2 linked regions of the Geothrix sp. 21YS21S-2 genome follow. The protein of the gene in region 2 interacts with the protein of the main gene of each other region in a pairwise test. Links are inferred from orthologs where the notes say so. Each region holds a gene or a part of one and is shown on either strand. Other genes may lie near its edges. The genes, in order: ligA and leuS.

Region 1 (14,811 bases), 230 kb from region 2 along the record:
CGCTCGGCGAGGAGGGGGTCGTTGGGCGTGGCGTCGTACTTGCCGTTCTTGATGTCCCGGATCACGGACTTGTGCTGGTCGTCCATGCGGGCCTGGATGCTGCTCTCCTGCAGGGGGAACTCGGCCAGCAGGTCCTCGTAGGTGCCCCGGTAGCTGTCCAGGATCTCGCCGCCCACGTAGATGAGGGTTTCGATCTTGGGGTTGGCCAGGCCCTTGTCCTCGGTCTGCACGTGGAAGATCCGGTTGCCGTGGCGGACGTCGGTGTTGTAGCCGGTGATCATCGGGTCAGTTCCGGTGGAGCCGGTCGGCCAGTTCGGGCATGACCTCCCAGGCGATCTCCCGGAGGGCCTGGTCGCCCAGCCTGGCGACGACGGCCTTGGCGAGGCGGTCCATCAGCACGGGGTCGGCGAGGAGGGCCGCGAGGGGATCGGCGGCTCCGGGCACGCCCGCTGCCGCCGGCTCGGGGGCCGCCATCACCGCGGGAGGGATGGGTTCGGGCGCGGGCTCAGGCATGGGCTCGGAGATGGGCTCGGGCTCGGGGATGGGCGCGGGCTCGGAGATGGGTTCGGGCTCGGGGATGGGTTCGGGCAGGGACGCCGGGGTCGCCTGAACCCGGTCCAGGAGGCTGACGGTGGAGGCCCAGGGGGGCACGGTGGCCCTGCCCGCGGACTGGACGGTGTCGTCCAGGGCGGAGAGGTCCTCCAGTTCGGGGATGTCGCCGATGTCGCCCAGCACGTCGGCCTCGGAGACCTGGGTGAGGCGCACGGGGGTGACGTTTTCGGGGGCCTCGGGGAGGAAGGCGGGGGTCGGCGCGGGGCCGGCGTCCTGCTCCAGGAAGCTGTCGGGATCGAAATCGCTGTGCTCCTCCATGGCCGCGGCGGCCATGGAGTGGATGGCGGTGGTGGTCTCGTCGGGGCGGGCCGGCTGGCGTGTGAACTCCAGGAGGGTCTCGCTCTCGTCGGACCAGTCCACGGGCAGGGACGGGGTGGGCGACAGGAGATGGTCCGGCAGGGGGGCGGGTTCTTCGAGTTCCTGCGAGGGGCCCAGGTCGGGCAGCTCGTCGGTGATCACGCCCAGCTCGAGGATGCCGCTCTGGTAGGCGTCCTCCGGGGCGAGTTCGGGGACCTCGGCGGCGTCCGCGGAGGCGGCTTCCGCGGTCTCCTGGACGGCCGGAGGGGCGCTCAGGCCCTTGAGGCTCTCAAGGTCCAGCTCCTCCAGTTCCAGGGACTCCAGGGGGGCGTCGGGGGCAGGGGCCTCCTCCACGAAGAGGTCGGAGGGTTCCAGCAGGAGCAGGTCGGCGTCGGGCAGGGGGTGGTCCGAGAGCTTGAGGTAGGGAAGGGTCTCGAAGTTCCCGGTGGCCGCCGAGGGGGCCGGCTCGGGCTCGGGCGCGGGGGGCTCGACGGGGGTGGCCAGGAGGGTCCGGACCCGGTCGGCCAGGTCGCGGAGCTCCACGGGCTTCTTGAGGAAGCCCTGGATGGGGGCCTTGCGGACGGTCTCGGGGTCCACGACGTCCAGGACCCCGGCCATCATGGCGATGGGCATCATGGCGGTGGCGCCGTTCCTGCGCATGCGGTCCAGGAGCTCCCAGCCGTCCATGCCCTGCATGGTGGTGTCCAGGAGGGCCACGTCGAAGGGTCCGACGGTGGCCACCAGGTCCAGGGCCTCGGCGCCTGAGGAGGCGCAGGTCAGCTCGATGTCCGTGGCGGTCAGGAGCGTCTCGACGATCTGGTGGATTCGCTGATTGTCGTCCACGAGGAGAAGACGGGGCATAGGGAACCTCGGGATGCCGGATTACGGGGAAGTGGCTGCGCTAACACTAACAGAGACCATGGAACATGGTATCTAACGTTTCAATGCCGTCTTCACGGACTTCAGCCTCAACGTGGGCTGCAGCCGCACGAGGATGGCCCGTTCGCCGACCCAGACCCAGGCGGATTCGGTGGCCTCGCGCAGGGCGATCTCCGGGCCGTCGGGGATCCAGCCCTTCACCGAGGCGCGCAGGCCCCGGGCCGTCCTCCACTCGGGGCGGAAGGTGCGCAGGAGGGCCTGCCTCTGGCGCTCCGGGGGCAGGGTCGGAGCACCCTTTCCCCAGCGCTGGTCCCAGGTGGTGGCGGCCAGGTCCTCCCGCCACCAGGCCCAGGCGGGGTCGTAGGCCGGCCAGGCCTCCGCGGCCGCGGGCACCTCGGTCCACTCGGCCCGGTCGAGGCGGGACGTCGACCGGGTGGCGGGCTCGCCTTTGCGCCCGGGGACTTCCAGGGCCATGCGCAGGGGGGGCTGGGCCTGGAGCTGTCCCGCGCCGGTGGCCTCCCGTCGCCAGGTTCCTTCCGCCAGGGTCCAGAAGGTCCATTGGCCGCCGCTGGAGATCCAGAGCCGGTCCCAGGCGGGGAACCACATGCGGGAGCCGGGCTGCCAGGGGATGAGGAGCCGCGCCCCGGGCAGATCCTGGCCGTCGTCCCAGAGCTGCTCCTGGCGGGTGGCCCACCCCCGGGGCGGCGCAGGCAGGGCCTTCTCGTCCCAGGGCGCCAGGGTGCCCACGGGGCGCTCGGCCTCCACGGGCAGGGTGGTCAGCAGCAGCGCGGCCTCGGGCTGGGGAGGGCGCAGGCCCAGGAGCACGGCGCGGCCGTCCCAGCTGAACCGGCTCCAGGGGCCGCTGTCGGTGGCCCAGAGCACCCGCCCCTCGGGGATCTCCATCAGCCGCGTTTCGAAGCGGCCCTGGCCCAGGGTGAGGGTCACCAGGAGCCGGGTCCCCTTGGCGGGATCCAGGCGCGCGCTGGCGATGGGGGCGTCGAACCGGTAGTGGCGCCATTCCAGGCCTCGCCACAGCATCACCTCGCTGTGGCCGCCGGGCCCGTTGAGGGCGAGGCCCTGGTCGGCCAGGTAGGCCGAGGCGGGCTCCCAGGGCGTCCCGAACCCGCCGCCGTAGGGCCAGGGCTGCTCCTGGTCGGGGTCCTGGGCACCCTGGAAGCGCGGCGTCCAGCCGTCCCGGAGGCGGCACTCGGCCAGCGTCTCGAAGGTGTCCAGGGTCTGCTCCACCGCCCCGGTCGCCACCACGGCGCCGCCCTCGCGCGTCGAGCGCGGAGCCTGCACAATGGCCAGCAGCATGAGCATCGCAGCGATGAACATGCTGGCGAAAAGGTACCGTTTCGGGATCAAAGCTAGGTCAAACCTCCTTGCACATGATGCAATCATTTGAGGATGGCCCGCCATGAAACATGCCGACCACGTTGAAATCGAGATGAAGTTCCGCATCCCCGCCCTCGGGCCCGCGCGGCTCCGGCTGGAGGCCTGCGGCTTCGCCCTGGCCCACGGCCCGTGCGGGGAAGTGAGCGTCCTGTGGGACCGGGACGGGGAGCTGCGCTCGCAGGGCTGCGCGCTGCGCCTGCGGCGCTACGACGGGCAGGCCACGCTCACCTGGAAGGGGGCCCGGGTGCCGGACCCGCTCCTGAAGATCCGGCCCGAGCTGGAGACGTCGGTGGGCGACCCCCTGGCGGTGGAGGGGATCCTCGGGCAGCTGGGGTTCAGCCCGGCCTTCGAGATGCGCAAGAGCCGCTCGGTGTGGCGCCGGGGGCCGCTGGAGGCCTGCCTCGACGAGGCGCCCTTCGGGTGCTACCTGGAGCTGGAGGGGACGCCGGAGGAGATCCGCGAGGCCATGGGCCAGCTGGGCCTGGACGAGGCCCAGGTGGAGCCCCGAAGCTACGTGACGCTCTTCCAGGAGCTGGCGTGAAGCCCCTGGCCGCCGTCCTCCTCGCGGTCCTCGCGGGCTGTTCCCGGGAGGGGCCCGAGGGGAGGATCCGCAAGGCTTTCGAGGGCGCCCGGGGAGCCGTGGAGGCCGGGGACGCCGCCGGCGCGGCCGCGGTCCTCTCGCCGAAGTTCACGGGGCCCGAGGGCCTGGACCGCGCCGGGGCGCGGCTCCTCCTGGGAAGCGTGCTGGGCCGGGAGAAGGTCGGGGTGACCGTCCTGTCCCAGAAGGTGGACGTGGACGGCGTTCGCGCCGTGCAGACCCTGGAACTGGTCCTCACGGGCCGGGCGGGGGGGGAGCTGCTGCCCGGGGACCGCGCCCGCAAGAGCCTCACCCTGCGCTGGGAGCTCAGGGACGGGGCGTGGCTGATCCGGGAAGCCCAGTGGGACTACTGAACGGCCTTGCGCCGGGGTAGGCGCGGGTCCGCCTTCTCCTGCTCGAGCACCTTGCGCAGGCGGGGATACTTCAGCGCCATGGGCCACAGGAGGTGCCCGGCCTGCCGGGAATCCCGGATGGCGATGGCGCAGCCCCGGTAGTCGGCGGCCTCGTAGAGCGCCGCGATGCGAAGGGCGATGGCGCGCTCGTTTTCCGGCTCCTGCTTGACCAGGTTGTCCAGGAAGGCCAGCGCGCCCCTGGGGTCGGTGTCCAGGGCCCGGGCGGCCTGGTCGAGGGTGGCGTAGGCGCCGGCCTTGGCGGGGGGGGTGGGTTCGGGCCGGGTCTCGGCCTTCACGGGCGGGGGCGCCGGCTTCGCGGGTTCGGTCCTGGGAGGTTCAGGCTTGGGTTCCTCGGCCGGGGGCGGGGCCTGGACCACGGGCGGGGGCGCCACGGGCTGCTGCACCACGGGCTGCTGCACCACGGGCTGGACCGCCGCGGGGGCGGGGCGGTGGCGGTGGCGGCGGAGCCAGAGCCAGCCTCCCCCGGCGGCGAGGGCCGCCATGACCACGGCCGTGCCGAGGTAGAGCCAGGCGCGGGAGGCGGGGGCGTCGGCGTGCGGGGCGGGCTTCCGGCCCCGTTCGGGCATTTCGAAGAGGCGGGAGCTGCTCACGGTGGCGGCCTTGTCGGACGCGGGGTCCCACCAGGGGTCCCGGGCGGCGCGCAGGGCCTCGGCCAGGGCCTCGGCGCTGGGGAAGCGCGCGGCGGGGTCCTTGGCCAGGGCCCGGGCCGTCACGCCCTGGATGGCGGGGCTGATGCCGGTGAGCTGGGCCAGGTCCAGGGGGGCCGGGTCCTCGTTGACGATGCGGTGGAGCACGGTGGCCGTGGACTCGCCGCCGAAGGGGGGGAAGCCCGCCAGGGCCTCGTAGAGGATCACGCCCACGGCGAAGAGGTCCGCCCTGGCGTCGGGCTTGCCGGACTGGATGTACTCGGGGGCCATGTAGCCGAACGTGCCCAGCAGGGCGCCGGTGGCGGTGAGGTCGCTCCCCGCCAGGCGCGCGATGCCGAAATCCAGGATCTTGGCGGCGAGGCGCCCGGAGACCCGGGTCACCCGGATGTTGGTGGGCTTGATGTCCCGGTGCAGCACGCCCCGCTGGTGGGCGAAGGCCAGGCCGTCGCACACCTGGGCCAGGAGCTCGAGCATCTCCCGGTGGGGCAGTTCGCGCGAGGCCAGCAGCTTGCCCAGGTCGTCGCCGGGGACGTACTCCATGACCATGAAGAGCGTGCCCTGCTCCTCGCCGAACTCGTGGATGGTGACGAGGTTGGGGTGGTTGAGCCGGCCTGCGGCCTGGGCCTCCCGGAAGAACCGGTCCCGCGCGTCGGGCGAGGTGAGGGCGGCGCGGATGGTCTTGATGGCCACTTCCCGCCCGAGGAGGCTGTCCCGGGCCAGGAAGACCTCGCCCATGGCCCCCTCGCCCAGGCGTTCCAGGATTTCGAATTTGCCGATCCGGCGGGGGGTGTTCGTCATGGCGCTGCCTCAGGGTTCCATAGTGCCATGACTCAGGAGCCAGGCCTCGTCCCGCACGGGGATGCCCAGCGCCTCGGCCTTGGCGAGCTTGGAGCCGGCCTTCTCCCCGGCGACGAGGAGGGTGGTCTTGGCGGAGACGGCGCCGGTGACCTTGGCTCCCAGGCGCTTGAGCAGGGCTTCGGCCTCCTCCCGGCTCAGGGTGGGAAGGGTCCCGGTGACCACGGCCACCTCGCCGGCCAGGGGCAGGCCGGAGAGGTCCCGGGGGGCGCTTGGCGCGGGGGTGATGCCGAGCGCCGCCAGCTGCGCGGGCAGGGCGGGGTGGAGGGCGGCGAAGGCCTTGAGCCCCGCGGCGACCTTGGGCCCCACCTCCTCGACGGCCAGGAGCCGCTGCTCCTCGGCGTCCCACAGGTCCCCGAGGGTGGGGAAGGCCTCCGCCAGCAGTTCGGCGGTGCGGGCCCCCACCATGGGGATGCCCAGGGCGTGGATCCAGCGGGAGAGGGGCTTGGTGCGGGCGGCTTCCAGGGCCTCCATGACGTTGCGGGCGCTCTTCTCGCCCATGCGGTCCAGCCCGGCCAGGTACGCCAGCCCCTGCTTGGGGTCCTCCAGCAGCGTGAAAACGTCCCAGGGCTGCGCGAAGCGCGAGGCCATCTGCTCCACCAGCGCGTCGCCCAGGCCCTCGATGTCCAGGGCCGCGCGGCTGCCCAGGTGCTGGAGCCGGGCGGTGATCTTGGCGGGGCACTCGGGGTTCTGGCAGCGCCAGGCCACCTCCTCGTCGGAGTCCTTGCCCACGGCGCCCCCGCAGACGGGGCAGGCCGCGGGCACCTGGGGCTCCACGGCGCCTTCGGGAAGGGAACCGGGCACCACGGCCACCACCTTGGGGATGACTTCGCCGCCCTTCTCCACGAAGACCTTGCAGCCCACCCGCACACCCAGCCGCGCCAGCTCGTCGGCGTTGTGGAGGGTGGCCCGGCGGACCGTGGAGCCCGCCACCTCCACGGCCTCCAGCTCCGCCACCGGGGTGAGCTTGCCGGCCCGGCTCACCTGCCAGGTGATGCCCAGGAGCGTGGTGGTGGCCTGGAGCCCCGGATACTTGAACGCGATGGCCCACCGGGGCACGCGGTCCGTGGAGCCCAGGCGCTCCTGCAGCTCCAGCGCGTCCACCTTCAGGACCACGCCGTCGGTGTCGAAGGGCAGCAGGAGCCGCGCCTGGGCCTGGTCCCTGATGAATTCCAGCATCTCCGCGAAGCTCCCTTCGGCGTGCGCGGGCATGCGGTTGAAGCCCCAGTCCGCGAGCTGGTCCATGCCCTGGCTGTGGCGGGCCGAGCCCGGCAGCTGCCAGGGGAGGAAGGAGAGCCGCCTCTCGGCCGTGATGCGGCTGTCGAGCTGCTTCATGGTGCCGGCGGCCGCGTTGCGGGGGTTGGCGAAGCGGGCCTCGCCCCGTGCGTCCCGCTCCCGGTTCAGCTCCTCCCACCGGCGGCGGGACAGGAACACCTCGCCCCGCACCTCGAGGGTGCCGGGCGCCCCGGGCGGCAGCGTGAGCGGGATGTCGGCGATGGTGCGGGCGTTCTCCGTGACGTCCTCGCCCTCGTCCCCGTTGCCACGGGTGACGGCGCGGACCAGGGCGCGGTCCTCGTAGAGGAGCGAGAGCGAGAGCCCGTCCACCTTCAGCTCGGCCGAATAGCGCGGCTCCGCGCCGGGGAGCCCCTTGAGCACGCGGGTCTCCCAGTCCTCGAGCTCGTCCTCGGAATAGGTGTTGTCCAGGCTGAGCATGGGGGTGCGGTGCCGGGCCTTGCGGAAGGATTCCAGGGGGGCGGCGCCCACGCGCTGGGTGGGGCTGTTGGGGTCGGCGAAATGGGGATGCCGCGCCTCCAGGTCGCGCAGCTCCCGTTCCAGGGCGTCGTACTCCGCGTCGGAGAGGACGGGCTGGTCGAGGACGAAGTAGCGGCGCCGGTGCTCCAGCACCTGGGCGGCGAGTTCCTTCATGCGGGTCTGGGGATCGGTGGTCATGGGGGAATTCTAGGCTATTTCACCTGGGCCCGGTGCCGGACCGCCATCACCACGCCCAGCCCCAGGAAATAGCTGAGCGTGCTGCTCCCCCCGGCGCTGAAGAACGGCAGCACGATGCCCTTGTTGGGCAGCACCCCGATGACCATGCCCACGTTCACCAGGAGGTGCAGGGCGATGATGCCCGCGGCGCCCACGCAGAAGTAGGTCTCGGAGGCGCTCTTCGCCGCCACGGCGGTGTCGAGGATGCGGCTCAGGACGACGCCGAAAAGGCCCAGGGCCAGCAGGACCCCCAGGAAGCCGCGCTCCTCGGCCCACACCGAGAAGACGAAATCGGTGGTCTTCACCGGCAGGAAGTTGAGCTGGGTCTGGCTGCCGGAGGTGAAGCCCTGCCCGGTGAGGCCGCCGGCGCCGATGGCGATGCGGCTCTGGTTGATCTGGTAGCCCTTGCCCTTGAGGTCGGCCCCCGGGTCCAGGAAGGTCAGGACCCGCTGCTTCTGGTAGGGCTTGAGCACCTTCTGCCAGGCCCCGACGCCGCCCAGGGAGACCAGCAGCACCGTCAGGAGGACCCACTTGGCCCTGACCCCCTTGAGGACCGGGATCAGCACCAGGATGGGCAGGAAGCTCACGGCCATGCCCAGGTCGGGCTGCTTGAGCACCAGGAGCATGGGGAAGAACACCAGGGCCGAGGTCCCGGCCAGGTCCCAGGCTGTGAGGTCCTGGGGCTGGCGGGTGCCGAGGCGGTGCGCCACGAAGAGCAGGGTCAGCCACTTCATGAGCTCGCTGGGCTGGAAGGTGAGGCCGGCCAGCACGATCCACCGCTGGGAGCCGCCGATGCGGTGGCCGGCGACGAGCACCAGGGCCAGGGACAGGATGCCCAGGACGTAGAGCGCGAACCCGCTGCGGAAGATGCGCTTGGGATTGGCGCCGGCCAGGAAGGCCATGACCCCGAAGCCCATGAGGTTCCAGAGGCTCTGCTTGGCCCAGAGGCCGGCCTGGCCCGTGCCGCGGCCCGCGGAGTAGACCGTGAGCGTGCCCATGACCACGAGCAGGACCATGGGCCACAGGAGGGCCGTGTCCAGGGCGCGCAGACGCTCCTTCACGGCTCCTCGCCGCCTTCCTGGGCCGGGGGCGGGGCGAACTCGTCCGGGATCTTCGCGCTGGGGGGCGGCAGGGGCTTCTTGAGGCGGTCGATGAACCAGTACTGCACGAGCTTCTTGGCCACGGGGGCCGCGCTGGAGGCGCCGAAGCCCGCGTTCTCGGCCACCACCACGAAGGCGATCTGGGGGTTCTCCCGGGGCGCGTAGCCCGCGAAGAGCGCGTTGTCCTTGAGCTTCTTGGCGAGCTTGGCGTAGTGGCTCTTGTCCACGAAGGTGGTGACCTGGCTGGTGCCGGTCTTGCCCACCATCGTGACGCCCTGCAGGGCTGAGGCCGCGGCGGTGCCCGAGTGGACCACTTCGTAGAGCCCCTCCTCCAGCACGGCCTGAATCTTAGGGTCCAGGCCGGTGTCCTTGGGCGGGGGCGGAGTGAAGAGCTCCATGGGCCGGTTGTCCTCGGGGCGGATGCCGTAGAGGAGGTGGGGGGTCAGCAGCTTGCCCCGGGTGGCCAGCATGGCGTAGAACCGCGCCAGGCCGATGGGGGTGAGGCTGTTGGCGCCCTGGCCGATGGCCACGCTGACGGTCTCGCCGGGCCACCACTTCTCCTTCTTCACCCGCTTCTTCCACTCCCGGCTGGGCACGCGCGAGGTGGCCTCGTGGGGCAGGTCCACGCCGGTGGGCACGGTGAGGCCGTACTTGGCCGCGGTGTTGTAGATGTCGTCGATGTCCAGGCGCATGCCCAGCTCGTAGAAGTAGATGTCGCAGCTGCGGGCGATGGCGGCGATGAGGTTCACGGTCCCGTGGGTGGCGTCGCAGCGGAAGTCGCGGTTGTAGAAGACCTTGTGCCCGGCGCAGTGGAAGGCCGTCTCGGGGGTGATGATGCCCTTCTCCAGGGCGGCAAGGGCCACCAGGAGCTTGAAGGTTGAGCCGGGGGCGTAGCGCCCCTGGGTGACCCGGTCCAGCATGGGGCGCTCGGGGTTGTTCCAGTACTTGTCGACCTGCTCCTGGGTGAGCCGGTTGAGGAAGATGTTGGGGTCGTACGAGGGGCTGGAATACATCGCCAGGATGCCGCCGTCACGCAGGTCCAGCACCACGCCCGCGCCGTTCTCCGTGCCCAGGGCCTCCTTGAGGGTCTGCTGGAGGCCCGCGTCGATGGTGAGGAAGACGCTGCGGCCGGGCTTGGCTTCGTTCTGGCCGAACACGGCCACTTCCCGGCCCAGGTAGTCCACCAGGATCTTCCGCTGGCCGTCCACGCCCCGCAGGCGGTCGTTGCGCGAGCTCTCGAACCCGGTGCGGCCGATGATCTCGCCCAGCTGGTAGCGGTCCGGGTTCTTCTCCAGCTCCGCGGGGGTGACCTCCCCCACGTAGCCCAGGGCGTGGCCGGCCAGGTCCTGGCCCAGGTACACGCGCCGGGGGGCGACTTCGATGCTGAGGAAGGGGAACCGCGCGCGCAGCACCTCGGCCCGGGCCAGCGCCGAATCGTCCAGGTTGTCCAGGAGCGTGAGCATGCGGTTGCCCGCGGCCTGCCGGATGGCCTGGATCCGGCGCCGCAGCTGCTCGGGCTCCAGCTGGAGGCTCTGGGCCAGGGCGTCGATCTGGGCGGGGTCCGAGGGCAGGTCCTCGTTCTGGATGACCAGGTGCAGGGCCCGGCGGTTGTCCACGATCTTGTTGCCGTTGCGGTCGAAGATGATGCCGCGGGGGGCCGGGGTGGTGCGGGTCTTCACGGCCTGGGAGAAGGCCAGGCGCTGCATCTCCCGGCGCATGCCCAGCTGCACCCAGCCGTAGGCCAGCACCAGGCCCAGGATCATGGAAAGGGTGACGGTGCGCATCACGGAGATGCGGCGGTGGATGAGGCTGCGGTTCAGGATCTCCACCGGTCACCTCCGGTGGATCGGGGGATGGAGCCTCAGGGCCAGGGTCGCCCAAAGGGGGATGGCCACGACGGCCCAGATCCAACCGTAGCCCCACGCGTGGGGGCCCGCGGCGAAGCGCACGAGGAGGTTCGCCAGGAACCAGTGGAGCACGGCCAGGGCCGCGCAGCGGCCCCAGAAGGGGTTGCGCGAATGCGGCGGCCACTGCAGGACGAGCCAGTAGGCCAGGAGGCACATCAGCAAGTTGGCCAGGGGGGTGCCGCCCAGGTGCGGGTAGAGGCGCTGCGTTCCCTCGAGGACCCACCCGCCCGCGAGGGCCCAGAGGAGGCCCTGGATGGGGGTGGTGAACCCGGGCGCCAGGCCCAGCACGAGGAACACGTGGAAGACCGTCTGGATGCCGGGCCAGGGCGCGGTGAAGTGGATTCCGGCCAGGGCGGCCAGGGCGATGGCGTGCCTGCGCAGCATGGGGGCGGCCTGGCCGGTCATTTCGCCCCCTTCGCCTTCCGGCCGGGCTTGGCGGCCTGGGGCTGGGGCGCGGGCGCCTGGAGCTCCAGCTGCGGGCGCGGGGGCAGGACCAGCACGAGCGAGACCCGGTCCAGGGGGGCCGAAAGGGCCACTTCCACCTGCAGTTCCGTGTCCCGGGGCCGCACGGAGGTCACGTAGCCCACCAGGAGCCCCCGGGGGAAATTGCGGTCGAGACCCGACGTGTACACGGGCTCACCCACCTGGACGACCTCCTGGCTACCAATGTAGCGCAGGGCCGCCTTGCCGGGCCCCAGGCCCTGCAGGACGCCAGTGGCTCGGCTGCGGGCCAGCATGACCCCCGTGGAGGCGTTGTAGGCGTCCAGGGGCAGGAGGCTGGCCTGGGTGGGGCCCACGTCCCATACGCGGCCCACCACCCCTTCCGGGCAGATCACGCCCTGGTCGGGCTGGAGCCCGCCGTCCTCCCCCAGGTCCAGGATCATGCCCCCGAAGGGGGCCCGGCGGACGTTGGAGATGATGCGGGCGGTCCGGAAGGTCAGGGGCAGCAGCTTCTTGAGGCCCAGCAGGCGGGTCGCCTCCTCCGCTTCGGCCAGGCGCGGGGCGGCGGCGTCCCGCGCGGCCTGGAAGGCGGCCACCTGGGCCCGCAGGCGCTCCACCTCGGCCACGGCCTCGCGGTACGTGGACACCTTCTGCCGGCGGTTGTCCTTCCATATTTCCAGGCGCGCGGACACCGCCCGGGAGGGTGTGGACACCAGATCCAGCAGATGGCGCCAGCGGTTGGAGGTCCCCCGGCCCAGGAGGATCCAGAGGAGGTGCCCCAGCAGGAGGACCACGATGGCCCAGCGCCTGCGTCCGGTCGGGTTCCAGCCCCAGGCGCTGCGACGCATGCTAGTCGAGGATCTGGATCCGCCTCAGGAAGGGGATGTCCTCCAGGAGCATGGCGGTCCCGCGCACCACGGCGGTCTCGGGGTTCTCGGCGCGGTAGCAGGGCAGGTGGGTCTCCTTGCTCAGGCGCACGTCGAGGCCCTGGATCTTGGAACCGCCCCCGGTGAGGCAGATTCCCCGGTCGATGAGGTCCGCGGCCAGCTGGGGCGGGGTCTCGTTCAGGGCCTTGCGCACCAGGTCGATGATGGCGCTTATGGGCTCGGCGAGGGCTTCCCGGATCTCGGTGTCGTTGAGGGTGAGGGTCTTGGGCAGGCCCTCGAACTGGTCCCGGCCGGAGATGCTCATGGTGCGGGTCTTGTCAGAGGTGTAGGCGGAGCCCAGGCTCCACTTCACTTCCTCGGCGGCGGCCTCGGAGATGAGGACGTTGTACTTCTCGCGGATGTATTTGATGATCGCTTCATCCATCTCGTCGCCGGCGACCAGGATGGAGTCGGAGAAGACCTTGCCGTTGTAGGAGATGACCGCCACGTCGGTGGTGCCGCCGCCGATATCGACGATCATGCAGCCCCGCTTCTCGTTGATGGCCAGGCCGGCCCCGATGGCGGCCACCATGGTCTGGTCCACGAGGAAGACCTCGCCGGCCTTGGCGTCGTAGCACACCTGCTTGACGGCCCTGCGGGCCACCTGGTGCGCCCGGGGGGGGACGCTCACGACGATGCGGGTGCGGGCGATGCCCCGGTTGGGCCGGGCCTTCTTGATGAAGGCCGCCAGCATCTTCTCGGCGGCGTCCACCTCGTAGATCATCCCGTCCTTCATGGGACGGATGGTCTGCACGCCCTGGGGGGTGCGGCCCAGGAGCTGCTTGGCCTCGTCACCCACGGCCTCGACCTCGTGGGTCTGGGTGTTGAGGGCCACAATGGATGGCTCGTAAACGACGATCCGGCCGGCCTGGCGGGTGTAGATGAGCACGGAGGCGGTGCCCAGGTCGATGGCCAGATCCGACGTGAACAAATTGGACCAGAATTGACTCGAGAAGGGGGTAGGCACTGATCACTCCAACATAATCCCCTAGGTTGCCATGATTTTCAGCCTTCCGCCGCCCCCAATAGCTCCCGGACCAGAAGATCGGGGTCCAGGCGCTGGGGAAGTTCCCGGTGGTAGCCGCGGACCCAGGCCGTGCCCCCCACCCGGATGTAGGGGATGGCCCGCTTGCCGGTTTCCCGCTCAAGCAGTTCGGCGGCCCCGGGCACGGCTTCGATGTCCACGGTGGTGTGGGCCACCCCGGCCTCCTCCAGCCACCGGTCCAGGCGGCGGCAGTCCGGACACCATGTGGCGGTATATACCTCGAGATTCAAATCTTTGAGTAATTCCTTCGGAGACATGGAGCATCCTCGCTAGGCAGGGTATGCCTTCGATGTCATTCTGGGACTGAAATGTTTAGGAGAAAAGCATGGATATGCGCTGCGCGCGATTGATCGGAATGTGCGGCCTGGTGGTCGTGGCCCTGGGCTGCTCCAAGGTCTCCAAGGACACCTCCAAGGTCCTGGCCAACGTCGGCGGCGAGAAGGTCACCGAGAAGGCCTTTTCCGACGCCGTGCGCACCCTCGTGGGCGACGATGCCAAGGCCAACGAGCTCCTCACCAGCCCCGCGCTGAGGGAACAGCGGAACCGCTTCCTGGCCGAGTTCGTGGACCAGAAGGTCATGGTCAAGTTCGGCGACAAGCAGGGCCTGGACAAGGATGCCAAGGCCAGGCTCCTCCTGGAGGCCGCCAGGTCCAACGCCTACGGCCAGGTCCTCATGGAGAAGGCCATCTCCAAGATCGAGCCCACCGAGGCCCAGCTCAAGGCCTTCTACGACAAGGTGGCCGCCAGCGCCAAGGCCGCCGGCCAGGACAAGGGCTTCCCCACCTTCGAGCAGGCCAAGCCCCAGCTGCCCAACGCCTGGAAGCGGGAGCAGCTCAAGGACGCCAGCCAGAACCTCCTGAAGGACGCCAAGGCCCAGGTCCCCACCACCATCGACCCCGCCTGGCGCGCCGCCGAAGGCCCGCAGTAGTCCGACCAGCTAAAAAATAGATATTTCCGAAGGCCCGCCTATGCGGGCCTTTGTTTTTCAGGCTATCCTGGGGCATCCAATAACATACCGGACGTTCGGTCTTAACTTGAGCCCTTTTCCAGGAGTGGTCCCCATGCGTTTCACCCGATTCGCCCTCCCGTGCCTTCTCTCGGTCCTGCCCCTCGCCGGCGGCGAACTCCCGGTGGAGGCCCAGGCCAAGTTCATCAAGATCCTGGCCATCAGCGCGGGCTCCCCCAGCCGGATCGCCTGCCATGATCCCGCCGTGATGGCGCAGCTCACGAAGATGGGCTTCACCCACGACCCTGCCGCGAAGGTGGCCTGGGCGGCCAACGAGAACGAGGTGCGCACCCTGAAGGCCGCCGGCCGCCTCATCATCTGCGGGAAGCTTGAACTACTCATGGCCGGAGGCTCCGCCGCCATCGTGGACGAATCGGGGAAGCCCTCGATCTATCTTTCCATGCTCAACCTCTCCAACACCGGAGTCACCCTTTCCGACGCCGTGCTGAAGATCGCCAAGCGGCTCTGATCCCTACTTCCAGTGCTGGCCGATGAAGGCCTCCACCTCGGGGAGGCCGCCCTGGAGGACCAGGTAGCCGTTGTGGGGCTCCCGCGGCGTGATCTCGTGGTTCACGGGGGCCAGCAGCATGCGCCGGATCTCCGCGGGGTCGTCGGTCTGGCCCAGCACCCAGGCCAGCTTCATGTAGGCGGTCTCCGGAAGCATGTTGTCCATGGGGATGATGCCCAGGTTCAGGAGGTCC
Region 2 (14,895 bases):
GCCCACCAGGAGGTCCCCGGGCCGGCCCAGGGCCTCCACCTGCCGGCTGAAGACCTGGTCGAAGCCGTAGTCGTTGCCGATGGCCGTGAGCGCGGAGGTGTCCACGGTGAGGGCGATGCCAGCGAGGGCCCGGCGCTCCTTCACGTAGCGCCCGCTCAGCTCCGCGGCGAAGTGCTGGGCGTCGGCGGCGCTGCCGCCGTTGCCGCACACGAGGATCCGGCAGCCCCGCTTGAGGCGCTCGGCCATGTCGGCGGCCTGCGCGACGATGTGGTCGGCCTCCTGGGCGAAGAAGGCCTTCTTGAGGGTGATGGATTCTTCCACATGCTGGAGGAGCAGGTTCTTCATGGGTTTCCTTTCGCTGGCCCAAGTTTGACGGGTCGGGGGCCCCGTTTCAAATCACCATGTAATAATGGCCCCCAGGAGGATCCCATGGTTCCCGACACCGATCCCGGCTTCCACGGCGACGATCCTGTTCTTTCCAGCCTCGACATGGAGGTCATGGACCAGCTGCTGGGCCTGGACGACGGCGAGCTGGGGCTCCTGGAGGAGATGCTGGGCCTCTACAAGGAGGACACCCCCGGGCGCATCGAGGCCATCGGCGTCGCGCTGGCCGCCGGGGACATGGCGGACATGGCGGACGTGGCCCACGCGGTGAAGGGCTCCGCGGGCACCATGGGCGCCCCCAAGGTGCGGGCCGTGGCCGCCCTCCTGGAGAGCGGCGGGCGCATGGGCAGGTGGGACACGCCCGCGGCCGGCCTGCTGGAGCAGCTGAAGGCGGCCTACGCGGATTCCGTGACGGCGCTGGAGACGTTCGTGGCCCGGCGCAAGGCGGGCTGACCCGGGAGGAAACCGTGGACGCGCACCTGGACCGGCTCTTCAACCATCTGGAATGGGCGGACGGGAGACTGATCGAGGCCCTGGAGGAGGCGCCGGGGGACGCGTTGCGGCTCCTCTGCCACGTCCTGGGCGCCGAGGCGACCTGGCTGGGCCGCATCCGGTGCGGGACCCAGGCCAAGGCGGCCCCCTGGCCGGGCCTGACCCTCGCGGAGTGCAGGTCCCTGGCCCAGGCCAACGCCGCGGGCTACCGGGAGGTGCTGAGAACCTCCACCGCCAGCGGCCTTGCCGCGCCGGTGCACTACGAGAACCTCAAGGGCGTGGAGTTCTGGACCCCCCTGCGGGACATCCTCCTCCACGTGGCCACCCACGGCGTCCACCACCGGGGCCAGATCTCCCTGCTGCTGCGGCAGTCGGGTCGGGAGCCGGTGGACGTGGGGTTCATCACCTTCGCCCGGGAGGAGGAGGATCCGGGCCGGTACGCCTACCTGGAGGTGGCGGCCGCGGATCTGGTGGAGGCCCTGGAGGCCAACGGGTCCGACCTGGCCTGGTTCCTGGATCTCGAGACCGGCGAGGTGCTGCCGGAGGCCGGCAAGGGCCGCAACGGCGAGGACCTGCTCCCCGTCGAGCCCCTGGCGCCCCGCGACCGGTTCGCCATCCTGGAGGACTTCGTGGAGGCCCTGCCGGAAGGCGAGGCCGCCCGGGCCCTGGGGCGGGCCCTGCGGCTGCCCAAGCCCTTCCGGGCCTTCCGGGACACCCTGAGGGACTTCCCGGACCTGGAGCAGCGGTGGCACGCCTTCAGCGAGGCCGGCCTGCGGAAGCTGGCCCAGGGCTGGCTCGACGAGAACGTGCCGGGTGCCCGCCTGATCTGACCGGTCAGAACACCTTCACTCCGGCGGTGCCCTTGGGTGGCGGCATGTCGCTGATCTGGGTGCGCCCGGTGGCGTCCACCCACTGGAAGAGCTTGCTGGTGCGGGGCTGGGGCTCGGGCGCGGCGTCCGGGGCCACGGCCTTCTCGCTCACCTCGAAGCCGCCCCGGCCCTTCTTCAGAAGGGCCATGGAGCCGGCGGCGCCGGGATCCGGCTGGACCAGGCGCTTGGCATAGAGGTTCATCACCCGGGGCACGTAGGCACGGGTCTCCGCGAAGGGGGGGATGCCCTTGTACTTGATGACGTTGTTCTCGCCCGAGTTGTAGGCGGCCACCACCCGGGGCAGGTCGCCCTGGAAGGCGTTCATGAGCCAGCGCAGGTACTTCACGCCACCGGTGATGTTCTGCCGGGGGTCGAAGGGGTCCAGGACGCCGAAGCGCTCGGCGGTCTGGGGCATGAGCTGCATGAGGCCCAGGGCCCCCGCGCGGCTGCGGGCCTTGGTGTAGAAGGCGCTCTCGGCCTGGATGATGGCCCGGGCCAGGTAGGGGTCCACGCCCTCGGTGGCGGCGATGGCGTCCACCATGGCCAGCAGCTCGGGACTCTTGAGGACCTTGGCCATCTCGGACGAGCTGATGGCCAGCCGGATATGGCCCACGCCCACGTGCTTGAGGGTGAGCCCCTGGCCCTTCATGTAGGAGGGGGGCAGGTTGTTGATGACGGTGTTGCCGTTCTTGTCGAAGTACGTGTAGAGGTAGGTCTGGCCTCGCTTGGCAGGGCCGTCCGCATGGGCCGCGCCCGTCAGGGCGGGACCGGCGAGCGAGAGGATGGCGAGGGCGGCGCGTTTCATTGGCAATTAATCCCAATACCCAGTTTAACCCTGCTGCCTAGGGATCCACTTCACATCCTCCACCCCCGCGACCGCGTTGGCGGCCCGGGCCAGGGAGAAGAGCCAGTCGCTGAGCCGGTTCAGGTAGATGAGGACGTCGGCGGGAACGGTCTCCGCGGCGCTGAGGGAAACCACGTCACGTTCGGCCCTCCGACAGACCGTTCGGGCCCAGTGGGCGTAGGCGGAACCTTGGCAGCCCCCCGGAAGCACGAAGGCCGTCATGGGCGGCGCCAGGGAGGTGAGCCGGTCGATGTCCGCTTCCATCTCCGCGATGGACCAGGTGCGCCGGGTCATGCGCTGGTCCAGGAGCCCCGCGCACTGGGGCGGGGTGGCGAGCATGGCCCCCAGGGAGAAGAGGTCGTGCTGCACCGCCTGGATGTGCCCGGACAGGTCCGGGGGCAGGTGGAGGCCCAGGACGCCCAGGAGGCTGTTCAGCTCGTCCACGGTGCCGTAGGCCGCCAGGCGGAGGTGGTCCTTGGGCACCCGCTCCCCCCCGAAGAGCCCCGAGATCCCTTCGTCGCCGGTGCGCGTATAGATCTTCATCCCCACCTCACTCGTGCCGTTTGCTCCACGCCACGGTATCAGCCCGCCACTCCTTCAGCGACTCCATATCGCGCTCCTCCAGGATCCCCTTCTCCCGGGCCCTGGCGGCCAGCTCCGGGAAGGTGGCCAGCACCTTCAGGTCCACGCCGGCCTCCCGGAAGGCGGCCGCGGCCTGGGGCAGGTCGTAGCTGAACAGCGCCAGCACCTCCACCACCTGGGCGTCCTCGTGGCGCAGGGCCTCCACGCACTTGATGCTGGAACCGCCGGTGGAGATGAGGTCCTCGATGAGCACCACCCGGTGGCCGTCGGTGTGGGGCCCCTCCACCTGGCGGCCCATGCCGTGCTTCTTGGGTTCGGGGCGCACGTAGGCCATGGGCAGGTCCAGCTCGTCGGCCACCAGGGCGGCCCAGGCGATGCCGGCGGTGCTGGTGCCGGCGATGAGCGTGGGATCGGCCAGGGCCGCGGCCTCGGCCAGGGCCCGGCGGATCCGCCCGCGCAGCTCCGGGAAGCCCAGGAGCTGGCGGTTGTCGCAGTAGATGGGGGAGCGCAGGCCCGAGGCCCAGGTGAAGGGGCTCCTGGGGGAGAGGCGCACGGCGCCCGCGTCCAGGAGACCTGCGGCGAGATCGAGCATGGGGGCTCCTTATTTGACGACGATGCTGACCAGCTTGCCGCCGGGGGGCACCACCACCTTGACGATTTCCCTGCCCTCCATGTGGTGGAGCGCCTCGGGGCAGGCCAGGGCCGCGGCGCGGCGTTCCTCCTCGGTGGCCGAGGCCGGCACCAGGATGCGGCCGCGGACCTTGCCGTTCACCTGCACCACCACCGTCACCTCGTCGGCCGACAGCCACGCGGGGTCCGCCACGGGCCAGGCGGCGTGCATGCAGAAGCCCTCGTGGCCCAGGGTCGCCCACAGCTGCTCGGCCAGGTGGGGCGCGGCCGGGCTCAGCATGAGGGTGAAGACCTCGAGCGCGTGCTGCATGACGGCGCCGCGGTGCGGGGCGTCCGCGGGCAGGTCGGCCAGGGCGTTGGAGGTCTCCATGAGGCTGGATACCAGGGTGTTGAACTGGTAGCGGTGGTCCAGGTCGTCGGTGACCTTGTGGAGGGTCTGGTTCAGCTTGACCAGGAGGGTCTTCTCCTCGGCGGTGAGCTGGTCCTTGGCGGGGATGGCCTCCTTCGTGGGCACGTGCTCCTCCACCATGCGCGTGGAGCGGCGCAGGAAGCGGGTGGCCCCCTCGATGCCCTCGAAGCCGGTCCAGTCGATCTCCTTCTCGATGGGCGCCGCGAAGATCATGAAGAGACGCAGGGCGTCCGTGCCGTACTTGGCGATCACCTCGTCGGGATCCACGATGTTGCCCTTGGACTTGGACATCTTGAAGCCGTCCTTGAGCACCATGCCCTGGCAGATGAGCTTCCTGAAGGGCTCGTCGCCCGAGGCCAGGCCCAGGTCGCGCATGATCTTGTGGAAGTACCGGGCGTAGATGAGGTGCATGGTGGCGTGCTCGATGCCGCCGATGTAGAGGTCCACCGGGCTCCAGGCGTCGGCCTCGGCCTTGGCGAAGGGGAGGGTCTCGTTCTTCGGGTCCAGGTAGCGCATCCAGTACCAGCTGGAGTCCACGAAGGTGTCCATGGTGTCCGTCTCGCGCCGCGCGGGCTTGCCGCACGCGGGGCAGGGGCAGTCCAGGAAGGTGCGGGAGGTGAGCAGGGGGGAGGCCCCGGCGCCCGCGAAGGCCACGTCCTCGGGGAGGCGGATGGGCAGGTTCTCCGCCTTCTCGGGCACCACGCCGCAGTCCGGGCAGTGCACCGTGGGGATGGGCGTGCCCCAGTAGCGCTGGCGGGAGAGGCCCCAGTCCTTGAGCTTGAAGGTGATGGCCTTCTCGGCGCGGCCTCCGAGCTTCCGGACCATCGCGTCCACGGCCTCGTCCGAGGTCAGGCCGTCGAACTCGCCGGAGTTCACGAGGATCCCGGGCTCCCAGGGGTTGGCGCTCTCGATGACCTTGGGGATGGGCAGGCCGTACTTCTCGGCGAATTCATGGTCCCGCTCGTCGTGGGCGGGCACGCCCATGACCGCCCCGGTGCCGTAGTCCATGAGGACGTAGTTGGCGGCGAAGATGGGGATCCTCTCCCCGGTGAAGGGGTGGATGGCCTCCAGCCTCGAGCGGCAGCCCAGCTTGATGTCGCTCATGAGCCGGTCCTCCCGGCTCATGGCGGCCACCTGGTCGCAGAAGGCCTTGAGGGCGGGATCGGACTGGGCCGCCTTGAGGATGAAGGGGTGCTCCGTGGACAGGGCCATGAAGGTCACGCCGCACAGGGTGTCCAGGCGGGTGGTGAAGACCGACACCTCGCTGCCGTCGGCGAGGTCGAAGGTGAGGCGGGCCCCTTCGGACTTGCCGATCCAGTGCCGCTGCATGGCCTTGACGTTCTCGGGCCAGTCCAGCTGGCCGTGGCCGCTGAGGAGCTCGTCGGCGTACTTGGTGATGGCGAAGAAGTACTGCTCCAGCGCCTTCTGCACCACCGGGTGCCCGGTGCGCTCGTCCTTGCCGTCCACCACCTGCTCGTTGGCCAGCACCGTGCCCAGGGCCTCGCACCAGTTCACGTTGCGCAGCGCCCGGAACACGTCGCCGCGTTCCCACATCTTCAGGAAGAACCACTGGTTCCACTTGTAGTACTCGGGCAGGAAGGTGGCGATCTCCCGGTCCCAGTCGTAGCTGATGCCCATCTTCTGGATCTGGCCCTTCATCTCCTGGATGTTGGCCCGGGTCCAGATGGCGGGGTGGATGCCGTTCTTGATGGCCGCGTTCTCCGCCGGCATCCCGAAGGAGTCCCAGCCCAGCGGATTCATGACCTTGTCCCCCCGCATGCGCCGGAACCGCGCCACCACGTCGCCCAGCGTGTAGTTGCGCACGTGCCCCATGTGGATGCGCCCGCTGGGGTAGGGGAGCATGACGAGCATGTAGAAAGTACGGTCACTGGGCTTGAGCTCGGACGCGCGGGGCGCGCGGAAGGCCTGCGCCTCCATCCAGCGCTGCTGGATCAGGGATTCCTGGTGCAGGGGATCGAACGGCATGGGGCAGCCTCGCGGTAAACGATTAGTTTACCGGAGGGGGGGGGTATGGCCAAGGGACGGGCTCTTGCTCAACCCTTCAAGGGACTTGCACCCGATAGGCGTGCAGACTCCTCGTTTGACTGGGTGGGCCCGCCCTTCGGATGATTGCGCCTACCCACTCCGCATTGAACCGACGGTGTGAAGTCCCATAGAACAACCCCAACGCCGAGGACGCCGGGAAGCCGAGGAACGCCGAGAATAAGCTCTATTTTCCTCGGCGAACCTCGGCACCCCGGCGTCCTCGGCGATGGGCATTTTCTTGCCTGACCACACGTTCTTGCCATTGCGTGGTGGGTCGGCGCATTCAACCGAAGGGCCGGCCCACCCCGTCGAACGAGGGCTCAGCCTTGGGGCTGGGGACTGACTGGACGAGGCGGAGGAGGATCTCGGCCGTCGCGACGTCCGACAAGTCATTCTTGCCATCGGAAGCCGGTAGCTTCAGTCGGTAACATTTTGCAACCACCTCGCTGCCCCCCCTGGACCGACGGTTCTTCAACACTTTCCAGTAGTTGCGTGCCGCCTGGTGATTTCCTGCCCATTCCGTCTCCCGAACGTCCGCTCAGGGTTGCGCCGGTTCCGCCGTCCGCCGGTAGAAGATCACCTCAGACCCGAACCTCGGGCTCCAGCTCATCTTCCAGCGCTCCCGGCCTTCCACCTCGAACCAGGGGTTTGGCGGCAGGCCCTTCATGATCATCACGATCCCGCGCAGGTTCTTCGCGCGGGAAAGGCGCTCGGCCACGGTCTTCAGGAGCTCGTCCGAGTAGAACACCGAGTCCATGTAGACCACGGTGGCGTCCGCATAGTCGGCCTGGGCCATGTCCTGCTCCCGGAGGTCCAGGGTCCTGCCCTGAAGGAGGCCCTGCTCCTCCATCCGCTTCCGGGCGGCCTTCCCGACCGCGACGCGGGAGGCCGCCAGCTCCACGCCCACGGCCCTGCGCAGCGGCGTGGTGAGGAGGGCCTGCATGAGGAAGTAGCCCCTGCCGCTGCCCAGGTCGTAGAGCACGTCGTCCTTGCCGACTCCCAGCCGCTTGAGCATGAGGTCGGTGGTGGCGGGCGCGGGCTCGCCGTAGATGTGGGCCTTGTCCTCCTTGAGGCCGGCCTCTCCGTGGGAGGCGTTCACCCTTTTGCGTTCCTCGTCCGGGGTCTCCCTGCGGAAATCGTCGATGGAACTGTTGGGAATCTGCTCGAAGATGTCGTCCAGGTGGGCCGTGGCCACCCGCCATGACATCACGGGGGCCGGGGTGGCGACCTGGGGCGCCCTGCAGCCGGACACGGCAAGCACCAGGAACAGAGCCAGGAGGAAGGGGCGCTTGATCATCATGGAATTCGACCCAATAAAATAATCATTGAATTAAAATGGCCTCCCCAACCCCTTTGTCAACCCCGCCTCTTCATGAAAGGGATGAATTTCTGTCTTTTATCCTTTTACATACCCGTTCATCCCCGGGAAATTAAATGCTTAATTCGCCGGGGATGAACGGGGATGGACGGGGAGTGCGCCAGGCCAAGCCTGGGCGAGGAGGATGGATGACCTAAGACAGACTGAAACCTCGCAATGGAGCCCAGCGGGGAGGCAGCAAGCCCCGCCCGGCAAAGCTGGCCAGCAGCCGGAACCGAGTCTTGCGTGGGGAAGGGCGACCGACCTCGTGAAGCGTAGACAGGGAGTGCATGGGCCGTGTGATGGAGCCCCGAAAGCATCCAACCGTGGGAGTCGACGCCGTTCTCCGATCGGAAGACAGCACCCGAAGGTCGCAAGGGCCTGACCGTAGGGTCCCACCGGGGTCATAGAGCAGGGCACGTGCACAGGGGTTCCCCAGGAACCTGGGAGATCCAGCCATCTCCGCCAACAACCCAGTGGTGAGGGAAGCCACGTAAAACGAACCCAGGCTCGCCGGGGGGTGCCGCCCCCGGCGGGAGCGAACAGCCGGCACAGGGCGGTACCGCAAACTGAAGGAAACGAAGGAGCGCGGGAGGGGTGGCCGGAAGTCGGAGCAGCTCATAGTAGCGATGATCGCGGGGAACCGGGCCGCCGGGACCCGCTGGAGCCAAGGAGCTGCCGGATCACGGAACCGTTGAAGGGAAAGATAATGGGTGCAATGACATCCAACAGCGTCTCCACGAAACAACAACGGATCGCAGAACTGGCCAGGATCCACCCGGAGGTGGCTTTCACCTCCTTGGCCTACCACATGGACCTGGACTGGATGAAGGAAGCCTTCGGGCGCACCCGCAAGGATGGGGCGACCGGGGTGGACGGCGTGACGGGCAAGGAATACGGGGAAAACCTGGAGTCCAACCTCCAGAGCCTCCTGAACCGGGCTAAGAACGGCGACACCTACAAGGCCCCTCCAGTCCGGAGAACCTACATCCCGAAAGGGGATGGCAGCCAACGCCCCCTGGGCATTCCCGCCTTCGAAGACAAGGTCCTGCAAAGGGCCGTGGTGATGGTGATGGAACCGCTCTATGAGCAGGACTTCCTGGACTGCTCCTACGGGTTCAGGCCCGGGCGCTCCGCGCACATGGCGCTGGAGGCGATTTGGCAGGGGTTGATGGACATGGGGGGAGGCTGGGTGCTTGACGTGGATATCCGTAAGTATTTCGATACTTTGGACCACGGGAAGCTGCGGGAAATCCTTGACCTGCGGATGAAGGACGGCGTTCTGAGGCGCCTGATCGGCAAATGGCTCAACGCGGGCGTGCTGGAGAAAGGATGCATCACGCACCCGGAAACCGGCTCGCCCCAGGGCGGGGTGGTCAGTCCGATGCTCGCCAACATCTACCTCACGAGGTGGTGCTGGACGTGTGGTTTGAAAGGGAGGTCAAGCCCCGACTCCGGGGTCGGGCCTTCCTGGTGCGCTACGCGGACGACTTCGTGATGGGCTTTGCCCAGGAGGAGGATGCCAAGCGGGTTATGGAAGTCCTGCCCAAGCGGTTCGAGCGGTATGGCCTGACGATCCACCCGGATAAGACCCGGCTGGTGGAGTTCTGGAAGCCGAGGGAGCCCAGGGACCCCAATGGGGGACCAGGCCACTTCGACTTCCTGGGATTCACCCACTACTGGGCCACGGCCAAGAACGGCCGGTGGGTGGTGAAGCGGAAGACCGCGAAGAGCCGGATGAGTCGGGCGCTCACGAAGATCGGGGAGTGGATGGCCAAACACCGCCACCTCCCGGTGCGCGAGCAATGGCGGACGATCAACCAGAAACTGGTCGGTCACTTCAGGTATTACGGGATCACGGGGAACTCCAGGGCCCTGGCGCACTTCCGCTATGAAGTTGGGCGAAGGTGGCGTGGATGGCTCAACCGGAGGTCCCAGCGGGCCCGCATGACCTGGGATCGCATGAACAAGCTTCTGGCTCGGTTCCCACTGGCCCCAGCCATCAGTTACGCATCGAAACTACGTCCTCAGCGACCGTGACGAGGAGCCGGATGCGGTAGTCCCGCACGTCCGGATCTGAGGGGGGCCGGGGGCGCAAGCTCCCCGGCCTACCCGACTAAAAAAGATAAATAAATCAAATATCTTCGTCATCCTTGGCCGCCTGCCTCACCAGTTGCCCGCAGGCCCCGGCCACGTCCTGGCCCCGGCTCCGCCGGACGCTGACCGTGATGCCCCGGCCCGCCAGGATCCCGCACAGCTCCACGATCCGTTCCTCCGTGGGCGGCTCGAAGCCCGAGCCCTCGTGGGGGTTGAACGGGATGAGGTTCACCTTGGACGGGAACCGCGCGGCGAAGGCCGCCAGCCGCGCCCCGTCCTCCAGCGCGTCGGTGACGCCCTTCAGCAGGACGTATTCCAGCGTGATCTTCTCCCCGTGCTCCAGGGGGAAGGCGCCCAGGACGGCGGCCAGGGCCTCCAGGTTCCATGCCCGGTTCACGGGCATGATGCTGGAGCGGTAGGCGTCGGTGGTGGCGTTGAGGCTCAGCGCCAGGCGGGGCCTGGGCTTGAACCCGGCCAGGCGCTGGATGCCGGTGACCAGCCCGGAGGTGGACAGGGTGATGCGCTTGGGGGAGATGCCCAGGCCGGCGGGATCCGTGAGGAGGGCGAAGGCCGCCATGAGGTTGTCCAGGTTGTGCAGCGGCTCGCCCATGCCCATGAAGACCAGGTTCACCGCCTCGTCCGGGCCGTGGCCGTGGGCGTTGAGCATCGCCACCACCTGGCCGGCAATCTCGCCGGGGGTGAGGTTGCGCCTGATGCCCATGAGGCCCGTGGCGCAGAAGGTGCAGCCCATGGCGCAGCCCACCTGGCTGGAGAGGCACAGGGTGGTGCGCTTGCCGTAGGGCATGTGGACGCCCTCCACCTGGGCGCCGTCCTCCAGCAGGAAGGCGTGCTTGGTGGAGCCGTCCGCCGACGGCACGCTCTCGCTGACGGCGGGCCAGGAGAGAAGCACCTCGCGCTCCAGGCGGATGCGCAGGGCCTTGGAGAGGTTCGTGAACTGCTCCCAGGCGGTCCACCGCATGCGGTAGAGGCCGTGGTGCAGCTGGGCGGCCCGGAAGGAGCTCTCGCCCATGGAGGCCACCAGGGCCTTCAGGCGCGGGAGGTCCATGCCGGCGGCGTTGGGGCGGGGACCCGCGGCAAGTTCGGGGGCGGGCTCGTGGAAGGTCACATCGAGATCCGGAAGGTGCGCAGGAAGGCCTTGTCCGCTTCGCTCCACGCGCCTTCGTCGCCTTCGGGGGCGGGCAGGGTGAAGCCGGGGGCGGTGTCCTCGTCCTCCTCCTCCCGGCGGTGCAGGGCCACCGTGGCCTCCAGCACCAGGGCGATGTCGAAGCCCTTGTCCTGGATCGCCCGGGCCAGGGCCCGGGTCTCCTCGTCCTTGGCCAGGGCCTGGACCATGGCGGTGCCCAGGCGGTCCACGATCTCTCGAAGGTTCTCTGGGATCTTCATGGCCGCCTCCGCTTCCATAGTAATGCCTGCTGGAAGGGCAATGTCACAGACGGAACCAGTTCTTGATCTGGGCGAGCCACTCCTCGCGCCTGGAATCGGCCTTGGGGGCCTCGTTCATGCGCCTGGACCTGGACTCCATGAGATCCACCAGCCGTTCCACCACCTGGGGATTGCGCTGGACGCACTTCTCGAAGGCGGCCTTGGGCAGCTCCACCAGTTCGCAGGGGGACGTGGCCACCACCGTGGCGCTGCGCACGGCGCCGGTGAGCAGGGAGCCTTCCCCGAACCAGTCGCCGGGCCTCAGCTCGGCCAGCACGTCCCAGTAGAGGCCCGTGTAGGGGTCGGTGCGTTCGTCCACGCGCACCACCTGGAGCGAACCCTGCATGACCATGAAGAGCGATTCGCCCAGGTCCCCTGCCCGGATGACGCCCTCGCCGGGGGCGGCCCGGCGCAGGATCATGCTTTCCCGGAGTTCGCCGGCCCATTCCCCGGGCAGTCCGATCCGGTCCAGGATCTCGGGGACGGCCCCCTCCGGAAGGACGATGGGGACGGAGCGGGGGGTGGTGGCCCCGTGCGGCCCGAGGAGGGGCACGCCCCGGCGGTTCAGGATGGTCTGGGCCAGGCGCACGGCCAGGAAGTTGGCGGCCCGCCCGTGGCGCCAGCCCAGGGCCCACCAGCGCAGCTCCAGCACCACGCCGCCCATGTCGAAGCTGTGGGTGACCACCTCGGGCTTGCGGTGGGGGTAGTGGGGAATGCCGCCCAGGGCCTGTTCCAGGGCGGCCACGGTGTCGACCATGGGGCCGTGGGGCTCCACGGTCACCTTCAGGGTGCGGCGGTGGAGACCGGAGGGGGCGTAGAGGTTCGTGACCACGGCCTGGGCCAGGACGCGGTTGGGAAACACGGTGGTGTCGCCGTTCTCCGTGACGATCTGCACGGACCGCCAGGTCATGGTCTCCACCTGGCCGATGAACGTCTCCTGCCCCGAGGCGTTGCGCAGGTTGCCGGTGACTTCGATCCAGTCCCCGGGCCGGAAGGCCTCGTCCAGGTGGAGGGAGATGCCCGCGAAGAGGTTGCCCAGGGTCTCCTGGAGCGAGAGGCCCACGACGGCCGCCGCGATGGCGCCGGTGCCCAGGATGGCCCCCAGGTTCACGCCGCCGGCCTTGTGCAGCAGGAGCACCGCCGCCCCCACGTACAGCGCGAAGACCACCAGGTCCCGGGCGAACCCGGGCACCGCGGTCTCCCGGTTGCTAAGCAGGGGGTCCAGCAGGATGTAGGTGAAGATGCGGATCCCCAGGTAGGCGCCCACGATCCAGAAGAGGCTCCCCGCCGCCTGGATGAACCGGGGATGCGCGTGCTGGGTGCCCAGCACGTAGGCGCCCAGGCCCAGGGCCAGGAGCAGCAGGCCGAAGGCCGCGATCCTGCGGGTGGAACTCACGGCCGTGCGGAGGTCTCGGAACATGCCTAGGATATTAACGCTTCCGGAGGTGACTCCAAAGGAACCACACGATCCCCGCGAGGATCACGGCCCCGATGACCAGGTCGAACCGGTGGAACCAGACGCCCAGGGTGTCCCACTTCTCCCCCAGCTTGAAGCCCACCCAGGCCAGGCCCAGGCACCAGGGGAGGCTGCCGGCGAAGGTGTAGAGGTGGAACGTCCTGCGGTCCATCCTGGCGATGCCGGCGGGCAGGGCGATGAAGGTGCGGATCACCGGGAGCATGCGCCCGATGAGGATGGCCCAGCGGCCGAACTTCTCGAAGAACCGGTGGGCCTGGTCCAGGTGGTCGAGGTTGAGGAAGATGTACTTCCCGTACCGTTCCACCGCCTTGCGTCCGCCCCAGGCCCCCAGTTCGTAGGCGGGGATGGAGCCCAGGTTGCAGCCCAGGGCGCCGAAGACGCCCGCGATCCAGACCTGGGTCATCGGGCTGCCCGCCCCCAGGCCCAGGAAGGTCATCTGCCCCTTGAAGGCCAGGAACCCGGCGAAGGGCATGATCACTTCACTGGGGAGGGGGATGCAGGCGCTCTCGATGCCCATGAGCAGGGAGACCCCCATGGGGCCCATGGCCGCCATCATGGCGGTCATCCAGACGATGATCGGTGCAAGGATTTTATGAAGCAAAGGGGTCTCCTGAACCCTCTAGCCTAACCTGGATAGACTGGAATCATGACTGAAGACCTGGTCCGCAACCGGAAGGCCCTGCACGCTTTCCACATCGTCGACACCTGGGAGGCCGGCGTGGCCCTCCTGGGAACGGAAGTGAAATCGCTGCGCGGCGGCCACGGCCAGCTGCAGGACGCCTTCGTGGACATCACCGGGGGCGAGCTCTGGCTGAAGCAGGCCAACATAAGCCCTTATGAATTCGGGACCTACGCCAACCACGACCCCCTGCGGCCCCGCAAGCTGCTGCTGAACCGCGCCGAGATCGACAAGATCGTCTCCAGGGCCACCCGCAAGGGCTACACCGTGATCCCGCTGGCCATCTACCTCACGCCCAGGGGCAAGATCAAGGTCCGCATCGCCCTGGCCGAAGGCAAGACCCTGGGCGACAAGCGCGAGGCCCTGAAGGAGCGGGAGCAGAAGCGGGAAATGGACCGGGTGCGGAAAGGGGACAGGGAATGAAGGACGTTCATGAAGCGTTGAATCTCAGGGAGGCCAACATGGTGGCCACCTACCTGGAGGACCAGGGCATCCTCGCCGATGTGCGCGGGGGCGCCTACCAGGCCGTGGTGGGCGAGCTCAGCAACATCCGCGGCACGCTGCCCAGGGTCTGGGTCCTGGAGGACGGCGACGCGGAACGTGCGGCCCGGCTGGTGGCCACCTTCGTGGCCTCCCTGCGCGCCACGCCCGAAGGCGAACCGTGGGTCTGCGCCTGCGGGGAGACGCTCGAACCCCAGTTCCAGTCCTGCTGGAAATGCCAGGCACCCAAGCCGGTCTAGTGTCTGAGCTTCCAGATGTCCTGGAAGATGATCAGGGCGAACAGGCACACGAAGAACAGGAACCCGCCCGTGAGGATCCGTTCCTTCACCAGGTTCGACAGGTCCTTCCCGCGGATCTTCTCGAAGATCAGCAGCGCCGCGTGGCCGCCGTCCAGGAAGGGGATGGGCAGGGCGTTGAGCACGGCGAGGTTCATGGAGATCAGGGCGATGAGGCCCATGAACTGCATGAGGCCGGCCTTCGCCGCCCTGCTGCCGGCCCGGACGATGGTGATGGGGCCGCCCACCTCCTTGAAGCTGACCTTGTGGGTGACGAGCTTGCCGAAGTTCCCCAGGATCTCCCAGCCGAGGCGGGCGCTGCCCACCACCGCGAAATAGGCGCCGGAACCCAGGTCCCTGGCCTGCAGGGGGCGCTTGTCATAGACCCAGCTGGAGGGCTCGAAGGCCACGCCGATCTTGCCGGCTCCGCCGACGTCCTTGGGGGTCACGGTGAGGGTGCGGTTGATGCCCTCCCGCTCCACGGCCACCTCGATGGGCTGGCCGACCCGGGCCCGGATGTACGTGATGGCCTCCTCGTTGCTGCTGCCCGGGAATTTCAGCTCCCCGAAGCGGGTGATCTGGTCGCCGGCCTTCAGGCCGCCCTGGGCGCCGGGCATGTCCGAGCTCACGTCCACCACCAGGAGGGGGGAGGGAAGCGGGCGCGCGGCCGTGGTGCGGGCGTTGTTGACGCCCAGGAAGAAGAAGACCACCACCGTGATGAGGATGTTGGCCAGGATGCCGCCGGAGTAGAAGGCCAGGCGCTTCCAGGCGGGCTGGGCCAGGAAGCCGTGGGGGTCCTCGGCGTCGGGT

Evidence for each region.
Region 1: the proteins of leuS (region 2) and ligA interact in binary tests that used the Escherichia coli proteins (3 or more experiments, as listed by UniProt). The link is inferred for Geothrix sp. 21YS21S-2 from one-to-one orthologs.

Annotation. Positions count from the first base shown.
Region 1 is NZ_CP132910.1:4,043,666-4,058,476, forward strand. Bases 5,148-8,109 are described here. They hold ligA (NAD-dependent DNA ligase LigA), read right to left. Parts: upstream 7,647-8,109; coding sequence 5,649-7,646; downstream 5,148-5,648. Other genes in these bases: RAH40_RS17895 (serine/threonine-protein kinase), read right to left, coding at 5,148-5,639; rodA (rod shape-determining protein RodA), read right to left, coding at 7,661-8,109. In the rest of the region: RAH40_RS17870 (hypothetical protein), read right to left, coding at 1-281; RAH40_RS17875 (response regulator), read right to left, coding at 286-1,770; RAH40_RS17880 (hypothetical protein), read right to left, coding at 1,843-3,153; RAH40_RS17885 (class IV adenylate cyclase), read left to right, coding at 3,206-3,724; RAH40_RS17890 (hypothetical protein), read left to right, coding at 3,721-4,134; more of RAH40_RS17895, read right to left, coding at 4,128-5,147; more of rodA, read right to left, coding at 8,110-8,746; mrdA (penicillin-binding protein 2), read right to left, coding at 8,743-10,614; RAH40_RS17915 (hypothetical protein), read right to left, coding at 10,618-11,097; rod shape-determining protein MreC, read right to left, coding at 11,094-11,981; RAH40_RS17925 (rod shape-determining protein), read right to left, coding at 11,983-13,026; RAH40_RS17930 (glutaredoxin family protein), read right to left, coding at 13,065-13,334; RAH40_RS17935 (hypothetical protein), read left to right, coding at 13,430-14,032; RAH40_RS17940 (hypothetical protein), read left to right, coding at 14,166-14,579; Glu-tRNA(Gln) amidotransferase subunit GatD, read right to left, coding at 14,583-14,811. UniProt on the Escherichia coli protein: DNA ligase that catalyzes the formation of phosphodiester linkages between 5'-phosphoryl and 3'-hydroxyl groups in double-stranded DNA using NAD as a coenzyme and as the energy source for the reaction.
Region 2 is NZ_CP132910.1:3,817,786-3,832,680, forward strand. What follows is about bases 3,485-6,530. They hold leuS (leucine--tRNA ligase), read right to left. Parts: upstream 6,197-6,530; coding sequence 3,773-6,196; downstream 3,485-3,772. Other genes in these bases: pyrE (orotate phosphoribosyltransferase), read right to left, coding at 3,485-3,763. Also shown: gmhA (D-sedoheptulose 7-phosphate isomerase), read right to left, coding at 1-345; RAH40_RS16820 (Hpt domain-containing protein), read left to right, coding at 430-837; RAH40_RS16825 (DinB family protein), read left to right, coding at 852-1,706; RAH40_RS16830 (transglycosylase SLT domain-containing protein), read right to left, coding at 1,711-2,550; RAH40_RS16835 (cob(I)yrinic acid a,c-diamide adenosyltransferase), read right to left, coding at 2,575-3,132; more of pyrE, read right to left, coding at 3,140-3,484; RAH40_RS16850 (hypothetical protein), read right to left, coding at 6,795-7,553; RAH40_RS16855 (reverse transcriptase domain-containing protein), read left to right, coding at 8,332-9,111; RAH40_RS16860 (reverse transcriptase domain-containing protein), read left to right, coding at 9,087-9,653; 23S rRNA (adenine(2503)-C(2))-methyltransferase RlmN, read right to left, coding at 9,748-10,836; RAH40_RS16870 (hypothetical protein), read right to left, coding at 10,833-11,114; RAH40_RS16875 (mechanosensitive ion channel family protein), read right to left, coding at 11,158-12,573; RAH40_RS16880 (DedA family protein), read right to left, coding at 12,584-13,231; SsrA-binding protein SmpB, read left to right, coding at 13,277-13,732; RAH40_RS16890 (putative signal transducing protein), read left to right, coding at 13,729-14,049; RAH40_RS16895 (RIP metalloprotease), read right to left, coding at 14,046-14,895.